DNA from 3 places in the Cupriavidus sp. SW-Y-13 genome. Region 1 is predicted to be linked to each of the others. Evidence: predicted binding sites of a transcription regulator. Region 1 holds the regulator's gene; each other region holds the start of a gene.
The links. Region 1 encodes FNR, which switches genes on or off when oxygen is low (the NO sensors DNR and NnrR bind a similar motif). Its sites were predicted from a motif close to TTGATNNNNATCAA; they were not measured.

Region 1 (5,547 bases):
CCTCCGCTGACTGGCGTCATCGACGCAAAGCTGGCTGGCGATACCGCGCAGTATGTGCGCTCGCTGTCCGGGCTGGCCTACGACCCGATCCGGGCATCGCGCGGCGAAAGCACGTTCAAGTCGACCTGCGCGGCGTGCCACGGTGGCACAGGCAAAGGCAACCAGGCATTGGGCGCGCCGAACCTGTCCGATAACGTCTGGCTGTACAGCAGTTCGGAAGGCGCGATCGTCGAAGCCATCCTGAAGGGCCACAACGGCCACATGCCAGCGCACGAAGAAATCCTGACGCCGGAGCGTATCCGGATGCTGACTGCCTACGTGTGGGGACTCTCCAGTACCTCCAGCGCTGCGGCCGGAGCAGCCGGGCAATGACAAACCGCCCCGGCCAGCGACGGCGCTGACCGGGGCATTAGGGCTAGTCCCATGAATGCGCCCCTGAAATCCCCTCCTGAAGGATCCGAGGTCTCAGAGACTCGGGGATGGCGCCCCGCGCCACCGCCCAAGACCGCTAACGATGCAACGGAAGAAGCGTTGTACGAAGTGCGCCGCAAGATCTACCCGCGCTCGGTGAAAGGCGCGTTTTCGAGCTGGCGCGTATGGCTCGTCATCCTGACGCAACTGGTCTACTACGGTGCGCCCTGGCTGCGATGGAACGACCGGCAGGCTGTTCTGTTCGACCTCGGAGCACGCAAGTTCTACATTTTCGGTCTTGTGCTCTGGCCGCAGGACGTGATCTATCTCGCCGTGCTCCTGGTCATTTCGGCACTGGCACTTTTTCTGTTCACCGCCATCGCCGGCCGGCTCTTCTGTGGCTACGCTTGTCCTCAGACGGTCTACACCGAAATATTCATGTGGATCGAGCGGCGTGTGGAAGGTGATCGCATCGCGCGCATCCGGCTCGATGGCGATCCATGGAGTTTGCGCAAGTTCAGGATCAAGACGACGAAGCATACGCTCTGGATCCTGATCGCCCTCTGGACCGGCTTCACATTCATCGGCTATTTCGCGCCGATCCGGGAGCTTGGCAGCGAGATACTGCAGTGGTCACTGGGGCCGTGGCAGGCATTCTGGATGCTGTTCTATGCGTTCGCTACCTGGGGCGCCGCCGGCTTCATGCGTGAGCAGGTCTGCAAGTACATGTGTCCGTATGCGCGTTTCCAGAGCGTGATGGTGGACCGCGACACCTTTGTGGTGACCTATGACGTGGGGCGTGGTGAGCCGCGCGGCGGCCGCTCGCGGAAGCTGGATCACCGTGCCGCCGGCCTGGGCGACTGCGTGGACTGCAGCATCTGCGTGCAGGTGTGCCCGACGGGGATCGATATCCGGGACGGCCTCCAGTACGAATGCATTGGATGCGGAGCTTGTATCGACGCCTGCAATCAGGTCATGGACAAGCTGGAGTACCCGCGCGGGCTGATCCGGTACACCTCCGAGAATGCCATGCGATCGGCGTTGTCCATTGCCGAGGCCCGCAAGCGGCTGGTGCGGCCTCGCACCATGATCTACATGGTGATCTGGCTGGCACTGATGGGTGGCTTTGCCGCGTCGCTGGCGATGCGCACGCCGCTGAAGGTCGACATCATTCGAGACCGTGGAGCGCTTGGTCGCGAGGTGGATGGACGCTGGGTCGAGAACGTGTACCGGTTGCAGTTGATCAATGCCACCGAGTCACCAGTGACAATCGATGTGAAGGTAGATGGCTACGATATGAAAGGGCTCACCGTCGAGTATGACCAGACGGCCAGCACTCTAGATCCCACGTCGAACCGGCTGTTGCCAATTCGCATCCGTGTGCCGATCGAAGACGCCAGGCAAGGTACCCACAAGATCGACGTGACGGTCACGGCGGAAACCGAGTCGCAACGCCGGTCGCAGATCCGTCAGAGCACAAGCTTTATCGTTCCCCGCAACTTGTAAGAGGAGATGCAATGGCTCAGCGCCCCCAACAGCCTCCCCATGCCGTTCGACCCTGGTACAAGGAGCCGTGGCCGTGGATCTTGATGGCCGGCCCGATGCTGGCGATGGTGGGTTGTGGTATCACGATCTGGCTGGCCAGCACACATGCGGACGTCCCTGTGCGCGATGCCACCCGCCATGGACTGGTCGTCGAGAAAGCCGATGTCGGAAGCGCCACGGAACAAGGGAGTCATCCATGAGGTTGCGCTGGCTGATGTGGGTACTGTGGCCAGCGTTTCTGATGGGTGGCGCGGCTACGGCGGTAGTGTTTTCCGTTGTCGACCCGGGAGACATCAGTTTCTTCGGCCAACCGGTGGAGGCTTCGAGGCAGGCGATCTACACCGTGGGCTTTCTGCTGGCGTGGCTGTTCTGCGCACTGTCCAGCGGTCTCACGCTTTACACGATGCCGGGCAGGCTCAGCGATACCGATGAACTCGAATAGCAATTTCGCAAAAAAAGCCGCAACAGCGTGATGCTGTGCGGCTCTGGTCTTGCAGCAGGATGGCGCCTAGCAGGAGCGACTATAGACCTGCTTGATGCCAGCCATGTCGATGATCTTCACATGCCGTTGACGAATTTGGATCAGGCCAGCTTCCGCGAACCGGGAGAACAGGCGGCTGACGGTTTCGAGCTTGAGGCCGAGATAGCTGCCGATTTCCTCGCGGCTCATGCGCAGCACGAACTCCGTGGAGGAATAACCGCGTGCGGAGAGGCGCTCGGACATATTGACGAGGAAGGCGGCGAGTCTCTCTTCGGCACGCATCGAGCCAAGCGTGATCAGCATGACCTGGTCCTGCGAGATCTCCTTGCTCATAAGTCGCAGGAACTGACCTTGCAGCGAAGGCAGATGATTCGACAGCGATTGCAGATCGTCGAACCGCACGACGCAGACTTCAGCGTCCTCGAGGGCGGTCGCATCCGATGCATGTTGCATCTCGCCGAGTCCATCGAGGCCGATGACTTCTCCCGGAAGATGGAAGCCGGTAATTTGAGTACGCCCATCCTCCATGGTGACGTGGGTTTTCAGCGTGCCGAAACGAATGGCGTAGACCGCGGAGAGCGGTTCACCCATTCGATACAGCGTTTCGCCCTTGTGGACACGCACGCGCTCCTGCACGAGAGTGTCCATTTTTACGAGGTCCTGCTGCGACATGCCCACGGGCAGGCAGAGTTGGCCCATGGCACACGTGGAGCAGCGTGGCGACATCTCGGTAACGGGGATGGAAGTCAGCAATTGAAGTGCTCGTTTGAATGCGCTTGCAGCGAGGGCGCGATGCATGCATTTTACAGCGTCGAGTGACGCGGAAGCGAGGAACAGTTGCCATTTGGCGTGCTTTTAAGCGTTTTTCTGATTGCCCTGTTTGGCGGTGTGCATTGCGCGGCGATGTGTGGAGGAATTGCTATTGCAGTCGAACAAAATCCGCAGCAAGTGCAACAGACGGTCTCGTTCTTGCACCGTTCTAGACGGCACTGGTGGATGTCGATTTGCGTCATGCATGCGGGCCGGGTGACGACGTACATGTTGCTCGGCGCATTGGCCGGTGCAGTGGGTGCGGCGGCGTGGGCGCACGACTATCTGCCATTGCAGCGATGGCTGTTCGGCGTGGGGAGCCTGTTGCTGATCATGGCCGGATTGTGGTTGCTTTTCGGCTGGCAGATGCGCATGGGTGCCGTGGAACGTTTTGTCGCGCGGATCGCTTCGCACGTCGCCAAGCTCTTGCGGCACGTTCGATCGACTCAGGGGTTGCATGGCGGTCCTGCCGCAGTGCCGTCAGCGATGCACCGATTCGGCATGGGTCTTGTATGGGGTATGGTGCCCTGCGGAATGATCTATAGTGCGCTCGGCTTGGCGCTGCTGGCGGGCAATGCTTCGTCGGGCGCACTCGTCATGGGAGCCTTCGGACTAGGTACTTTGCCGAATCTGCTGGTGATCTCGGGGTTATCCGGTTACCTGCGGCAGTGGTCGCGCAAGCGGTGGGTTCGCACCGTTTCAGCTTTGCTCGTGGCGGGTTTCGGGTTGCTGGGGGTGGCCCGGGCCGTATGGCTTCCGGAGACGCTTGCGCACGCCGGATTCTGCGTGGTGTTCTGAATCGGCCACAGCCCCGGGTTGCGGTATCCGGCGGTAATGCCATACAATCGCGAGAACCACGGTATCGCGCCGCGTCATGCACGAGGCGTCGCCGGGGCGGTTTCTCTCATCAGGGATGCCCGCCCAGGGTTTCTGGCCATGCAGTTGCATGCCGGAACCATCCCCACAGTCCATCCGGTTCAAAAGATCTGGTTAAAAGGCCGACGGCGGTGTGGAAGGTGACGCCGGGTCAGGGCGAAGTTTCCTGAGCCGATATCCGATTGTTTCTTGCCGTCTTGGTCATGCGTTGGCCCAGGCGAATGTCCGCCCCGAAGGGGAGGCGCGACGCAAGAGGTCCGTCGACCGGTGATGGCTGCCGGCCCTGGACGATCTCCTGCCGGACAGTCCCGGCAATTCGATGCAAAGAACGAGGTGCACGGCGGCGCTGAAACCAGCGTGGACCGTCTGCGCGACGAGATGGCGATGGCTTTGGCCTCGCTGTATCTGCAATCTCCAGTGCCCCGGGATTCGTCCGGGGGCAGGTGCAAAGACAGGCTGCACACAATCACATGAATACCCAAGAGGCGAAGATCGTCCTCGAGACCGCGCTGATCTGTGCGCAGGAACCGTTGCGCGTCGGTGATCTGCGACGGTTGTTTGCCGACGATGTCGGTGCCGACACGATCCGGGTGCTCCTCGAAGAGTTGCGGAACGATTGGCAACGGCGTGGCGTGGAACTCGTGGCGCTGGCGAGCGGCTGGCGTTTTCAGAGCCGGCCCGAAATGCGCGAGTATCTCGACCGGCTCAATCCGGAAAAGCCGCCCAAGTATTCCCGCGCGGTGATGGAAACGCTGGCGATCATCGCGTATCGCCAGCCGGTGACGCGTGGCGACATCGAAGAAATCCGCGGAGTGACGGTCAGTACGGAAGTCGTCAAAAAGCTTGAGGACCGCGACTGGATCGAAGTGATCGGCCATCGTGACGTTCCTGGACGCCCGGCACTCTATGCGACGACCAAGGCGTTTCTCGATGACCTTGGCTTGCGTTCGCTGGACGAACTCCCGCCGCTTGAGGATGCTCAGGCGCAGGCCCAGGCAACGTTGCTGGATCAACAAGCCATCGACTTCGAAGATATCGCCACGGCCAATCCGCCTGCTGGCGACGAAGAGGCTTTTGCGGCCACGGAAGTGGTCCCCAACGCCGTGACGCCGGCGGACACCGAGAAGGCCGATGCGGAGACGCCGGCCAATTTGGAAACTGCCGATTCCACCGAGGTCATTGAAGGCGCATCGCAAGAACAAGAAAGCAGCGTCGAGTCCGATCCCCCGTCACTCGGGCAGGACGACGACGTGCCGCTGGCGCATGCCAACGGTTTCCACGTGGACACTCAGGCTTCCGTTTCGGAAGTTGCCGAGGAATCGGGTCTGGAGGGCGACGCGCCTTATCCGGCCGAGGACGACGAGCGCGTGTCCAACTGAATAACATGCAACATCGATAGTGAATACTTTGTCTGATTCCGCTGA
Region 2 (5,547 bases), on a different contig from region 1:
TGCAATTGATGCTGTACGCCGCGCATGTCGCGGCAAAGCTGTTCCAGCGGTAAGAACGGGATCACGCACACGGTGCTGTCTTCCAGTGCAATGGCATCGCAATCGTATTGGTCACTGGAGATGGCACTTAGCCCGAGCATGTCGCCCGGCAACAGATAGCCCGTGACGTGCTCGACACCTTCCTCGTGGCCTGCTACGACCTTGAACGATCCTGAGCGCAGCGTATAGAGGCACTGGAATTTGTCGCCCACGCGGAATAGGTAGTCTCCACGATGCACCGTGCGCCACCGTCCGATGATCGACTCGAGTCGGGGTATGTCATCGGTGTCGAGTTCCGCCGCCAGGCAGAGCGGCCGCAGGCTGCAATGGACACATCTGGGTGTCTGGGCCATGAACTGCGCTGGCGCGTAGGGTTCAGGGTAGGGCGGAGGCACGGCCGTGCGAAATTCTACTGCTTGGTGCTGCATGTCATCCCCTTTTGCTGTTCGATTCGCTGGCTGCACGCCGGCGTCCGTACTCGGTGTCTCCCGATTTGCCTGAAGTATTGATCACGGCCGGTTCGGCCGAAATCAGCCGTGGCTGAGAGGCGGGTCAGATTGTGCTGGGTGCGTGTCAGGAAAACCTGACACGCACTTGCCCGCAGAATGTGCGGTCGCCCGGCAGGGCCTTGCGCCAACGCAAAGCCGCCCGTCGAGTTACGCCTAGAGTCACTGAGAGGCAGGACGCGGATAGGCAAAGGAGGGAATGATGAAAAGCGATATTCAACTAAAGCAGGACGTCCTGGACGAACTGGCGTGGGACCCGGAAGTCGATGAGCGAGAGGTGGGAGTGCAGGTAAGGGATGGCATCGTCACGCTCACCGGGAATCCGCGTTCATTCCATGCCAAACGCTGTGTCGAGCGGGCTGCGCGACGCGTGGCGGGTGTACGCGCACTTGCCGTGGAATTGGAGGTGGTGCTGCCGGGTGATGGGGTGCGAACCGACGCCGATATCGCGTGGGCCGTCGAAAACGCTTTGTCCTGGAATTCAGTCGTGGCTGCTGGCCAACTCGGCGTGGTAGTGGAGCGTGGCATGGTGACGCTTTCGGGCGAGGTCGACTGGGACTATCAACGTCGTGCCGCCGCCGATGCGGTGCGCCTGCTCAATGGTGTGCGAGGCATCGTGAATCAGATTGTGCTGCGGCCCCGAACCAGCGCGCCCGACGTGCAGCGGCGCATCGAGGACGCCTTGCACCGTCAGGCAGCGCAAGATGCGCGACATGTGAAGGTCGTCGTCAAGGATGGCGTGGTTACCCTGTCGGGGCATGTCACGTCGCTGGCCGAACGTCAGGCGGCGTTCAACGCCGCGTGGAGCGCTCCCGGCGCGACGAAGGTCGTAGACGACATCCGGGTGCTGCCGCAGTAGCGTTGCGTTGGTACGAAGCCCGCGCCATCGGCCAGTCAGATGCGCAGGACTGCGGCGCCAACAAGCCGTCCTGCGCGCATATCTCCCAGCGCCTTGTCCGCATCGCGCAGCGGATAAACCGTGGTGTGCACCTGAATTGGAAGGCTTGCGGCCACGTTCATGAGCCCCACACCATCTTCGCGCGTGAGGTTGGCAACGGATACGATGCGCCGCTCTTCCCAAAGGTGCCGATACGGAAACGACGGAATATCGCTCATGTGGATGCCGCCGCATACGACCACGCCTCCCTTGTCCGTGGCTCCCAGTGCAGCGGGTACCAGCGAGCCGTCCGGTGCAAAGATCAGGGCGGCGTCCAGCAAGGCTGGTGGCGGGTCCAGGCTGCTGCCTGCCCACACCGCGCCGACTTGAGTGGCCAGCGCCTGCGCCGAAGTATCGCCGGGTCTTGTCATGGCATAGACCGTGCGGCCCTGCGCCACGGCGATCTGCGTGACAATGTGCGCGGCCGCGCCAAAGCCGTAGATGCCAAGGCGCTGCGCGTCTCCAGCCATGCGCAGCGTGCGGTAGCCGATCAGGCCGGCGCACAGCAATGGCGCGGCCTGCGTGTCATCGTAGGTGTCTGGAATCGGGAAGCAATAACGCGCGTCTGCCAGCACGTATTCCGCGTAGCCGCCGTCGCAGGTGTAGCCGTGGAACAGCGGCGCGTCGCACAGGTTCTCGCGCCCGCTGGCGCAGAAGCGACAGACGCCGCAGGTATGGCCCAGCCACGGCACGCCCACCCGGTCGCCGAGGGCCACCCCGGCCGCGCCTTCGCCCAGCTTTTCGACGCGACCCACGATCTCGTGGCCTGGGATCAGCGCCGGCTTTGGATGAGAAAGATCTCCGTCGATCACATGCAGGTCCGTGCGGCATACCCCGCAGGCCAGCACGCGGATGCGCACCTGGCCGGCACCTGGCGTGGGCACAGGCACGCGCTGCGCGTCGAGCGTGTGCCCGTCGAAGATCATGGCCTGCATGCTGGCATCCATGTAGCGTTCCTTGTCGTGCTTACCCGCGCAACGGCGGGTTAGATCGATCGTCGCATCCGCTACGCGCTATGACTTGATCTGGCGCAAGTGTCGCAATCCTGCACTGATTACCTTTGACTGTAGTCGGTGCAACAGCGTACGAGGGCATGGCGATGGCTTACAAGACAGTACTGGTGGATCTGGCTGACGATGGGGCGACTCAGGCGCGGCTGGATGCGGCATTTGCCCTGGCGTCTAACGCCAATGGGCGCGTGATCGGACTCAGCGCCACCGGACCGATGCTGGATCCGTATCGCAGCGCGGGCTCGGAGGCAATGCGCTATCAGGCCATGCGTGCCGACATGTTGCGCGGTGTGGAGCAGGCCGGTACGCAGGCGCTCTCCGATGCCTGCGCGCGCCACGGTACGCCGACTGATTACATGCACCTTCTGGTGGAGCAGGATGCCGGCTGGACGCTTGCCGCGCATGGCATGGCCAGCGACATCATCCTGCCCGGCCTGCCGGGCGCGCCCAGCGACCTGCCCGTTTTGATGGCGTCGGCCGCCGAGTATGCGCTGGTGAACGCGGGGAGGCCTTTGCTAGTGGTACCGGCCCAGGCGCGGCTGTCGACGATCAATACCGCCGTGGTGGCGTGGAACGGCAGGCGCGAGGCAGCTCGCGCGCTCAGCGATGCGCTACCGCTGCTAAAACGCGCCAATCGCGTGATCCTCGTGGTGGTGATGGGTAGCAAGGGGCTCTGGCAGCACGGCGACGGAGAACTGCTGCGCTGGCTGGGCACGCACGGTGTCCGTGCGACGCTGGCGGTGGAAGAATCGTCATCGGTCGCCGGTTGCCTGCTGCAGAAGGTGCTGCGGGAATCGGCCGACCTGCTGGTGGCTGGCGGCTACGGACATTCAAGGCTTGGTGAGCTGATGATCGGCGGCACGACCCGCACGTTGCTGAACAACACGCCAGTGCCACTGCTCATTTCCCACTAGGCGGCCGCGCCGCAGAGGCCAGAAGATCAAGCCATGCTCGCCTATCCCAGCATCTTCGTGCATATAGACGCCAGCTCGCGCGCGATGCTCCGCGCGAAGTTGGCCGTGCAAATCGCCATCGCCCAGCGTTGCCGCCTGATAGGCGTTTGTGCCACGTTTGCCGCCGATCCACAGTGGTTCTATCACGTGGGGCACGCCGCCACCGTTCTGCAGGAGGATCGGGCCCGGCGTGAGCGCCAGCACGAAACGCTGCAGCAACGATTCGAGTCGACGGTATGGCGCGAGTCGGCATCTGCGGAATGGCGCAGCCTGCATGGCGACCCGGTGCGTCAGACGCTCAGGGAAGTCAAGGAGGCCGGACTCCTGGTGGTTGGGCAAATCGATGCCAGTGAACCCGAGACCGTGGTGGCGCCACAGTTTCTCGAATCGATCATTCTGGAGTCCGGTCGGCCCGTCCTGGTGGTGCCCTACGCTGGGCCGGCGCTGACCGTGGGCCGCCGCGCGCTGGTGGCGTGGGATGGCGGCAAGGAATGCGCCCGTGCCCTGCACGATGCATTGCCGCTGCTGGCAGGTGGCACGGTGCACCTGCTCCATGCCAATCCGACCCAGCACGTCACACGCGCCGATGCGGCGCCACTTGAAGTCGCGTGCCGTGTGCTGCGCGATGTGGGCGCCGACGTCAGCACCGAGTGCGAACCCGGTACGAGCGATGCTGCCATAGGCGACCTGATATTGTCGCGCGCCGCCGATGTGCAAGCCGACCTGCTGGTCATGGGCGCGTACGGGCACGGACGCTTCCGCGAACTCGTGCTTGGCGGCGTGACCAAGACCATCCTTACTTCGATGACAATCCCCGTGCTGCTGGCACACTGAGACGAGCCACGCTACGTTTGCGAATCTGCTGGCTCCTCGGGGTTCCAAAGGACGCGGGCAGCGTCGGCACGCGCATCGCTAGCGTGCGAACAGAGCCGGGATTGTGGATTGCTCGAGCAGGGTGCTGGCGATGCCTCCCAGCTTGCCGACTGCTTTGTCGCTTGCCGGCGCGCCGCAAACCAGCAAGTCGGTGCGGGCCGTCCGCGCGGTGGCCAGCAAGGCGTTGCCTGGTGACGCATGTGCATCGCCCCTAAGTCCGATCAGACAGGCGCGAACGCCCCGCCGCGCCAGCCACGTCAGCGCGTAGCTGGCCGGCGCCAGATTGGTGTGGCGGTGTCGGGAGACGGGGATGCAGCAAACAAGCGCGACATGCTGCGCGCGGCGCAGGAGCGGCAGCGCGTCGCGCATCGCACGCGCCGATTCGCGCGTGCCACTCCACGCCACCATCACGCGCGGATAGGGCCACGCCTGCGTGGGGGCGGCGTCGTGCGTCCGTGGAATAACAAGAACCGGTGGTCCGGCCTCCAGGATCGTGCCTTCGGCAAAAGGGGGTGTGTCAACCAGGCGATGGGCCTCGCCAGCGCACGGCTGGCTGACGATGATCAAGTCAGCCAGGCGGCCTTCGCATTGCATGGCTTCCAGTGACGTGCCTTCTCCCACGCGCCAGTCCACGGCAATGGGGGCGCCTGCCGTCGCGGTTTCGAAGGCCACGCGGCTAGATTCGCAATCGGCAAAAAACGCCGCGTCGGGCGTCAGGCCGCGCTGTGGCAACAGGCCCACAAGCGTTGCAGGCAATGCACAGGCCAGGGCGACGGCGTGGGAGAGCCGGGCCGTGGCGTGCGTTGACGCATCCACGTGGACCACGATAGCTGAGATCTCCATCCGCACCCTCGCCAGTGCCTCGACATTGGGCACGCGTCAAATCTATGTCATGACGTGGGAGAACCGTTGCGAAAAGTCAAACGAGAGCGGACTGAGTCGATCGATCAAAGCCGTTGCGGCAGATCAAGTGCGATGGGTTTAGGCGTCCTAATCTCGAAAGCACGATGACCCAAGCGGAGTCCCGATCATGTACGAAAGAATCCTGGTGGCGGTGGATGGTGGCGATTCGGCGGACTTGGCAATGTCGCAGGCCATCGGCATGGCGCGCGTATGCCAGGCTGCGATCAAACTGCTGTACGTGGTTGACGATAGCGAATTGTTCGATGCCGCGGGTACGACTGATACCGCCAAGGTGCTGAGCCAGCTTGTGCGGGGTGGCGAACGGG
Region 3 (5,547 bases), on a different contig from region 1:
CGTGCAGTCGTCATCGGGCGAGTTCTCGCTGAGCACGCCGAATGGCACGGTGCGCGCCCGCAAGATCGTGCTGGCCTCGGGTTTGCGCAACGGCGAACTGGGTGCGATGGTCGGCATCGACCTGCCCATGGCGCCGCAGCGCGGTCAGATCCTCGTGCTCGAGCGTACGCGCCGTCTGCTCGATACACCACTGGTGACCCTGCGCCAGAACGACGAAGGTAGCTGGCTGGTTGGCGATTCGCAGGAGGATGCGGGCTACGCCGACCAGATCACCACGCTGCCGATCCTGGCCACGCTGGCCGACCGTGCCGTGCGTACCTTGCCCGCCTTGCGCGACGTGCGCGCAGTGCGTGCGTGGTCGGCGCTGCGTGTGCGCGCACAGGATGGCTTTCCGGTTTACGAGCAATCCGCCACGCATCCCGGCGCGTTCATCGTCACCTGCCATAGCGGCGTGACGCTGGCCGCCGCCCATGCAGAGACCCTCGCCCCGATGATCGCCGCTGGCGCGCTGCCGCCGGAGCTGGACATTTTTTCGACCCGGAGATTCCATGTTCAGAAGACTTGACGCCACCGCCGCGCAGGCCGCCGGCCGCACGGTGCGCGTCACCGTGGACGGCGCCACGCTGGAATGCCGCGAGACCGATACCGTCGCCGCCGCCCTGTTCGCCGCCAACGTTGCGGCCTGTCGCGACACCCCCGTATCGGGCGCTGCGCGCGGACCCTTCTGCATGATGGGCGTCTGCTACGACTGCCTCGTCAGCATCGATGGCCGTCCCAACCAGCAAGCCTGCATGACCCGCGTGCGCGATGGCATGCGCGTGGAACGCCAACTCGGCGCACGCGAGGTGGCCGTATGACCATGACGAACCTGCCTCCGCTCGAAACATCTGACATGCTCGAATGCGACCTGCTCGTCGTCGGTGCCGGACCCGCCGGTCTCGCTGCGGCCACGCGTGCCGCCGAACTGGGACTGAGCACGATCCTGCTCGATGAACAACCCGCGCCGGGTGGCCAGATCTATCGCGCCATCAGCACGACGCCAGTGCAGGAGCGCAACATTCTCGGTGCCGATTACTGGCACGGGCTCGACTTGCTAACGCCATTCCAGCGCAGCGGCGCGCAATACCTGGCTTCGGCCACGGTGTGGTCGATCAATCCGCGCGATGCAGAAGCCGATGGCCTGGGTTTCGAAGTGGCTTACTCGGTGACCGGCGCCAGTGCCGATCCGCAAGCGGGACTGCTTCACTGCCGCCACATCATCCTGGCCACTGGTGCGCAGGAGCGCCCCTTCCCGATTCCCGGTTGGACGCTGCCCGGCGTGATCACGGCCGGTGCCGCGCAAATCCTGCTGAAGACATCCGGCGTGGTGCCCGAAGGCCGCACGGTGCTGGCCGGTGGCGGCCCACTGCTGTATTTGCTGGCCTATCAGTACCTCAATGCCGGCGTGAAGATCGACGCGATCCTCGAAACGACGGCCTCCACGCAGTGGCTCCAGGCACTGCCCCACGCCTGGGGATTCCTGCGCTCGGCCTATCTCGGGAAGGGCTTGAAGATGTTGCGCGCGGTGCGCAAGGCCGTGCCGATCATCAGTGGCGTGACGGCGCTCGAAGCTGTGGCCGGTGCCAACGGGCAGGTAGCCGAACTGCGCTACACGGCCGATGGTCAACCTCGCACGATGGCCGTCGACCAGTTGCTGCTGCACCAGGGCGTGGTGCCCAACACGAATCTGTCGCGGGCCGTGGGTGCGGAACATGCATGGAACGAGCGCCAGGACTGCTGGGAGCCTGCCGTCGATGCATGGGGCGCCACATCGGTGCCGCACCTGACCATCGCCGGCGATGGTGCGGGCATTGCGGGTGCGATGGCTGCAGAGCATCGCGGTCGACTCGCCGCCATCCAGGCCGCCGCATCGCTGGGCCGCCTGGACAGCGCAGCACGCGACCGCGAGGCCGCGCCGCATCGGCTCGCCCTCGCCCGCGCTACGCGTGGCCGCGAATTCTTCGAAGTGTTGTATCGCCCGCAGCCGCAATTTCGGCGACCGGTGGGCAACACCATCGTCTGCCGCTGCGAAGAGGCGACCGCCGAGCAAGTGCTAGAAGCCGCTCGCATGGGTTGCCAGGGGCCGAACCAGCTCAAGGCATTCCTGCGCTGCGGCATGGGCCCCTGCCAGGGCCGGTTCTGCGGACTGACGGTGACCGAACTGATCGCCGATGAGCAACAGCGCCATCCGCGCGACGTTGGCTACTACCGCCTGCGTTTCCCGACCAAGCCGGTGACGCTTGGCGAGATCGCAACGTTGCCGCAAACGCAGGCATCGCGCGAAGCCGTAGTACGTTTCAAAAAATAAAGGACGGAGACTGAAGCGAGACCCGGACGGTGACAGCCAGGCACCAGACCTGACGCAGCGCCCGGGCATCTCACCCACCATCCAGCACAGCGACACCCCCGAGAGGACTCTCCCACTTATCTGCAATCTGCATCGAGGATCAACCATGTCGTTTAACAAGATCGTTCCCGCTGTTGCACTGGCGTTGTTTGCCACGCAGGCCCTGTCGCAGGAACTGCCCCCTGCCCCCATCCGCATGCTGGTCGGCTTTGCGCCGGGCGGCGGCAACGATGCCATCGCACGCACCGTCGCCACGCAGTTCCAGATCAACACCAAGACGACGATGGTGGTGGAGAACAAGCCCGGCGGCGGCAGCACTATCGCCACGGCCGAAATGGCGCGCGCCAAGCCCGATGGTTCGGTGCTGCTGCTGGGCTCGGTAGGCGGACAAGCCATCGCGCCATCCGTCTACAGCAAGCTGCCCTACGACCCGGTCAAGGGGGTGCAGCCCGTGTCGCTCGTGGCGAAATCCGCCAACGCGCTGGTCGTCAACGCCGCGCTGCCGGTCAAGAACGTGCAGGAGTTGCTGGCCTATGCCAAGGCCCATCCCGGCGAACTGAACGTGGCCTCGCCCGGCAACGGCACGATCTCGCACCTGTCCGCCGAACTGTTCAAGAGCATGGCTGGAGTCTTCATCACCCACATCCCGTATCGCGGCGACGCCCCGGCGATGCAGGACGTGATGGCCGGCCAGGCCCAGATGACCTTTGCGAGCCTGCCCTCCGCCAAGGCCGGTGTGGATAGCGGCAAGGTGCGCATCCTGGCAGTGACCAGCGCCAAGCGCGTGGCGACGATGCCGAACGTGCCCACCGTGGCGGAATCCGGCGTGCCGGGCTATGAAGTGGTGTCGTGGTACGGCGTGTTCACCACGGGCGGCACGCCCATGCCGACGGTCAACCGTCTGGCGCAGGAGATTGCCGCCGTACTCGCGCAACCCAACATCCGCGAGACCATCACCAAGCAGGGCATGGAACCCAGCGCGCTGGGGCCGAACGAGTTCTCCCAGATGGTGAACAAGGATTCGCAGAAATGGGAAAAGGTGGTGAAGACCGTCGGCATCAAGCTCGACTGACCTGCCTGTGAGATGGAATCTGTGAAGTCGAATTCGTGAAGCCGAATTTGTGAAGCGGTACTGCACGGGCGCCTTGGTGGCGCCCGTTTTTTATCGATTCAATGCACCGTATCGCCGCGAATCAGCAGTACTGGCTTGGCCGACTTGGCCACCACGCCTTCGGACACGCTGCCCATGATCATGCGTCGCACACCGCGTCGACCGTGTGTGCCCATCACCACCAGTTCGGCAGGCCATTGCTCGGCATGGCTGACGATGGTGCCCGAGATGTCGCCCGGCGACACCGGCTTCTCGGCCAGTTCCGTCAAGGCACGCACCCCGGCGTTTTCGAAGCGGCGCGCGGCGCGGGCCAGGGCCTGTTGACCTACCTCAAGCATGCCGCGCAGCACCTCTTGCGGGTTGACGTAGGCCGGTTCGAAGAAAAACTCGCTGTCATCCACCACGAACAGGATCTTGACCTCCGCGCCCAGTTCCTTGGCCAGGCCCACAGCCTGGAAGATGGCCTGCTCGGACGATGGACCACCGTCTATGGCGATCAGAATGCGCTTGTACATGGAGCAATCCTCACTGTGATGTTGTCGTGTTGAAGACAGCATAGGCGCGCACAGCGCGCAGCGATTGACATGAATCAAGTCATCGCGCAATCGCAGAATCTTTATTTTCAGCAAGTGCAACATAACGGACGCAACCGCGTCATCGGCTAGGATATGCGACGGAGACACTCTTTCGACGCCATGCCAATGACTGTTGCCACGCACGCCACGCAATCCATTCCCGCTAACGCTACCCGCAAGACTCCCCGCTCAAGGGCGTCTTCCGTCGTGTCCCTGCGCCAGCTCGGCGCGGCATTGGTGCTCTGCGGCGCCGCGAGTGCCTGGGCCCAGCAGACGCCGCCGGCCCCGCTGTGGCTCGTCGATGGACATCCATCGCAGGCCGCACAGGCTGCCATCAAGACGCTGGCCGGCGCCAGTGCCGACGGCCTCGAACCGGCTGACTACGGCGCCGAGGCGCTGCAGCGCACGCTGACGCAGGCAATCAACGGCCCCGCGCCGTCGCCCGAGGCCATGCAGCGCTTCGATGCATCGCTGACCACGGCGATGATCCGCTACCTGTCCGATCTGCACGTGGGCCGGGTCGATCCGCGCAAGGTCCATGCAAATTTTGCAAAGACCGCGCCCGCGCCGTTCGACGCCGAAGCCTATCTGCGGCAGGCGATCGCCGCGAACCGGCTTGTCGAAGGTTTGCGAGAGGCGGCGCCATCGTTCCCACTCTACGGCACGTTGCGCGATGCGCTGGCGCGCTACCGCACATTGGCCAAGCTGCCTGACTGGGAAACCGCGCTACCGCCTCTGCCCGGCAGCAAGCTCAAGGCGGGCGATACCTACAAGGGGCTGCCGCAGTTGTCGCAACGGCTGGAAGCGCTCGGAGACTTGCCGAAGGACACGCCCGTGCCTGCACGCTACGAAGGCGCGATCGTCGATGCGGTCAAGGCTTTCCAGACGCGCCATGCGCTCGAAGCCGATGGTGTGATCGGCGCGGGCACGCTGGCACAACTCAACGTTTCTCCCGCGGCACGCGTGCAACAGATCGAACTGACGATGGAACGCGCGCGATGGACCCCGCTTGCCGAGGGTCCGCGCATGATCGTGGTCAATGTTCCTGAATTCATGCTGCGCGCTTATGAATATCAACCTGAGAGCGGCGGCAAGCTCGACATCAAGCTTGAGATGAAGGTGATCGTCGGCAAGGCGCTGGACACCCGCACGCCGCTGTTTGCCGAGGACATGCGCTACATCGAGTTCAGCCCGTACTGGAACGTGCCGTCGTCAATCGCCAAGAAGGAAATCATTCCGAAGCTGCAACGCGATCCGAGCTATCTGACTCGGCAAGGTTTCGAGTTCGTGTCTGGCAGCACGGCCAGCACCACCGTGAGTCCGGCGAGTCTGGACGCCGTGCTCAATGGGCAGTCGCGCATCCGCCAGCGACCGGGGCCGCTCAATGCGCTGGGCGACATCAAGTTCGTTTTTCCGAACAACCAGGCCATCTATCTGCACCACACGCCGTCGCCGCAACTGTTCAAGCGAGACCG

Region 2: a site for FNR is predicted at 2,503-2,516, ahead of GA566_RS27435 (universal stress protein). Genes of this name have one in related genera too.
Region 3: a site for FNR is predicted at 4,077-4,090, ahead of GA566_RS20140 (universal stress protein). Genes of this name have one in related genera too.

What each region holds. Positions count from the first base shown of each region.
Region 1 covers NZ_WHLX01000001.1:2,029,449-2,034,995, reverse strand. The annotation lists gene ccoP (cytochrome-c oxidase, cbb3-type subunit III) at 1-372, shown strand, start outside; gene ccoG (cytochrome c oxidase accessory protein CcoG) at 424-1,917, shown strand; gene GA566_RS09060 (FixH family protein) at 1,929-2,156, shown strand; gene GA566_RS09055 (hypothetical protein) at 2,153-2,398, shown strand; gene fnr (fumarate/nitrate reduction transcriptional regulator Fnr) at 2,465-3,190, opposite strand; gene GA566_RS09045 (sulfite exporter TauE/SafE family protein) at 3,275-4,045, shown strand; gene scpB (SMC-Scp complex subunit ScpB) at 4,594-5,502, shown strand; gene rluB (23S rRNA pseudouridine(2605) synthase RluB) at 5,531-5,547, shown strand, end outside.
Region 2 covers NZ_WHLX01000002.1:2,661,888-2,667,434, forward strand. The annotation lists gene GA566_RS27420 (helix-turn-helix domain-containing protein) at 1-467, opposite strand, end outside; gene GA566_RS27425 (BON domain-containing protein) at 748-1,404, shown strand; gene GA566_RS27430 (zinc-dependent alcohol dehydrogenase family protein) at 1,440-2,429, opposite strand; gene GA566_RS27435 (universal stress protein) at 2,582-3,406, shown strand; gene GA566_RS27440 (universal stress protein) at 3,440-4,279, shown strand; gene GA566_RS27445 (universal stress protein) at 4,358-5,161, opposite strand; gene GA566_RS27450 (universal stress protein) at 5,349-5,547, shown strand, end outside.
Region 3 covers NZ_WHLX01000002.1:985,598-991,144, forward strand. The annotation lists gene GA566_RS20120 (FAD-binding oxidoreductase) at 1-565, shown strand, start outside; gene GA566_RS33290 ((2Fe-2S)-binding protein) at 549-857, shown strand; gene GA566_RS20130 (NAD(P)/FAD-dependent oxidoreductase) at 854-2,347, shown strand; gene GA566_RS20135 (tripartite tricarboxylate transporter substrate binding protein) at 2,493-3,458, shown strand; gene GA566_RS20140 (universal stress protein) at 3,557-4,012, opposite strand; gene GA566_RS20145 (murein L,D-transpeptidase) at 4,193-5,547, shown strand, end outside.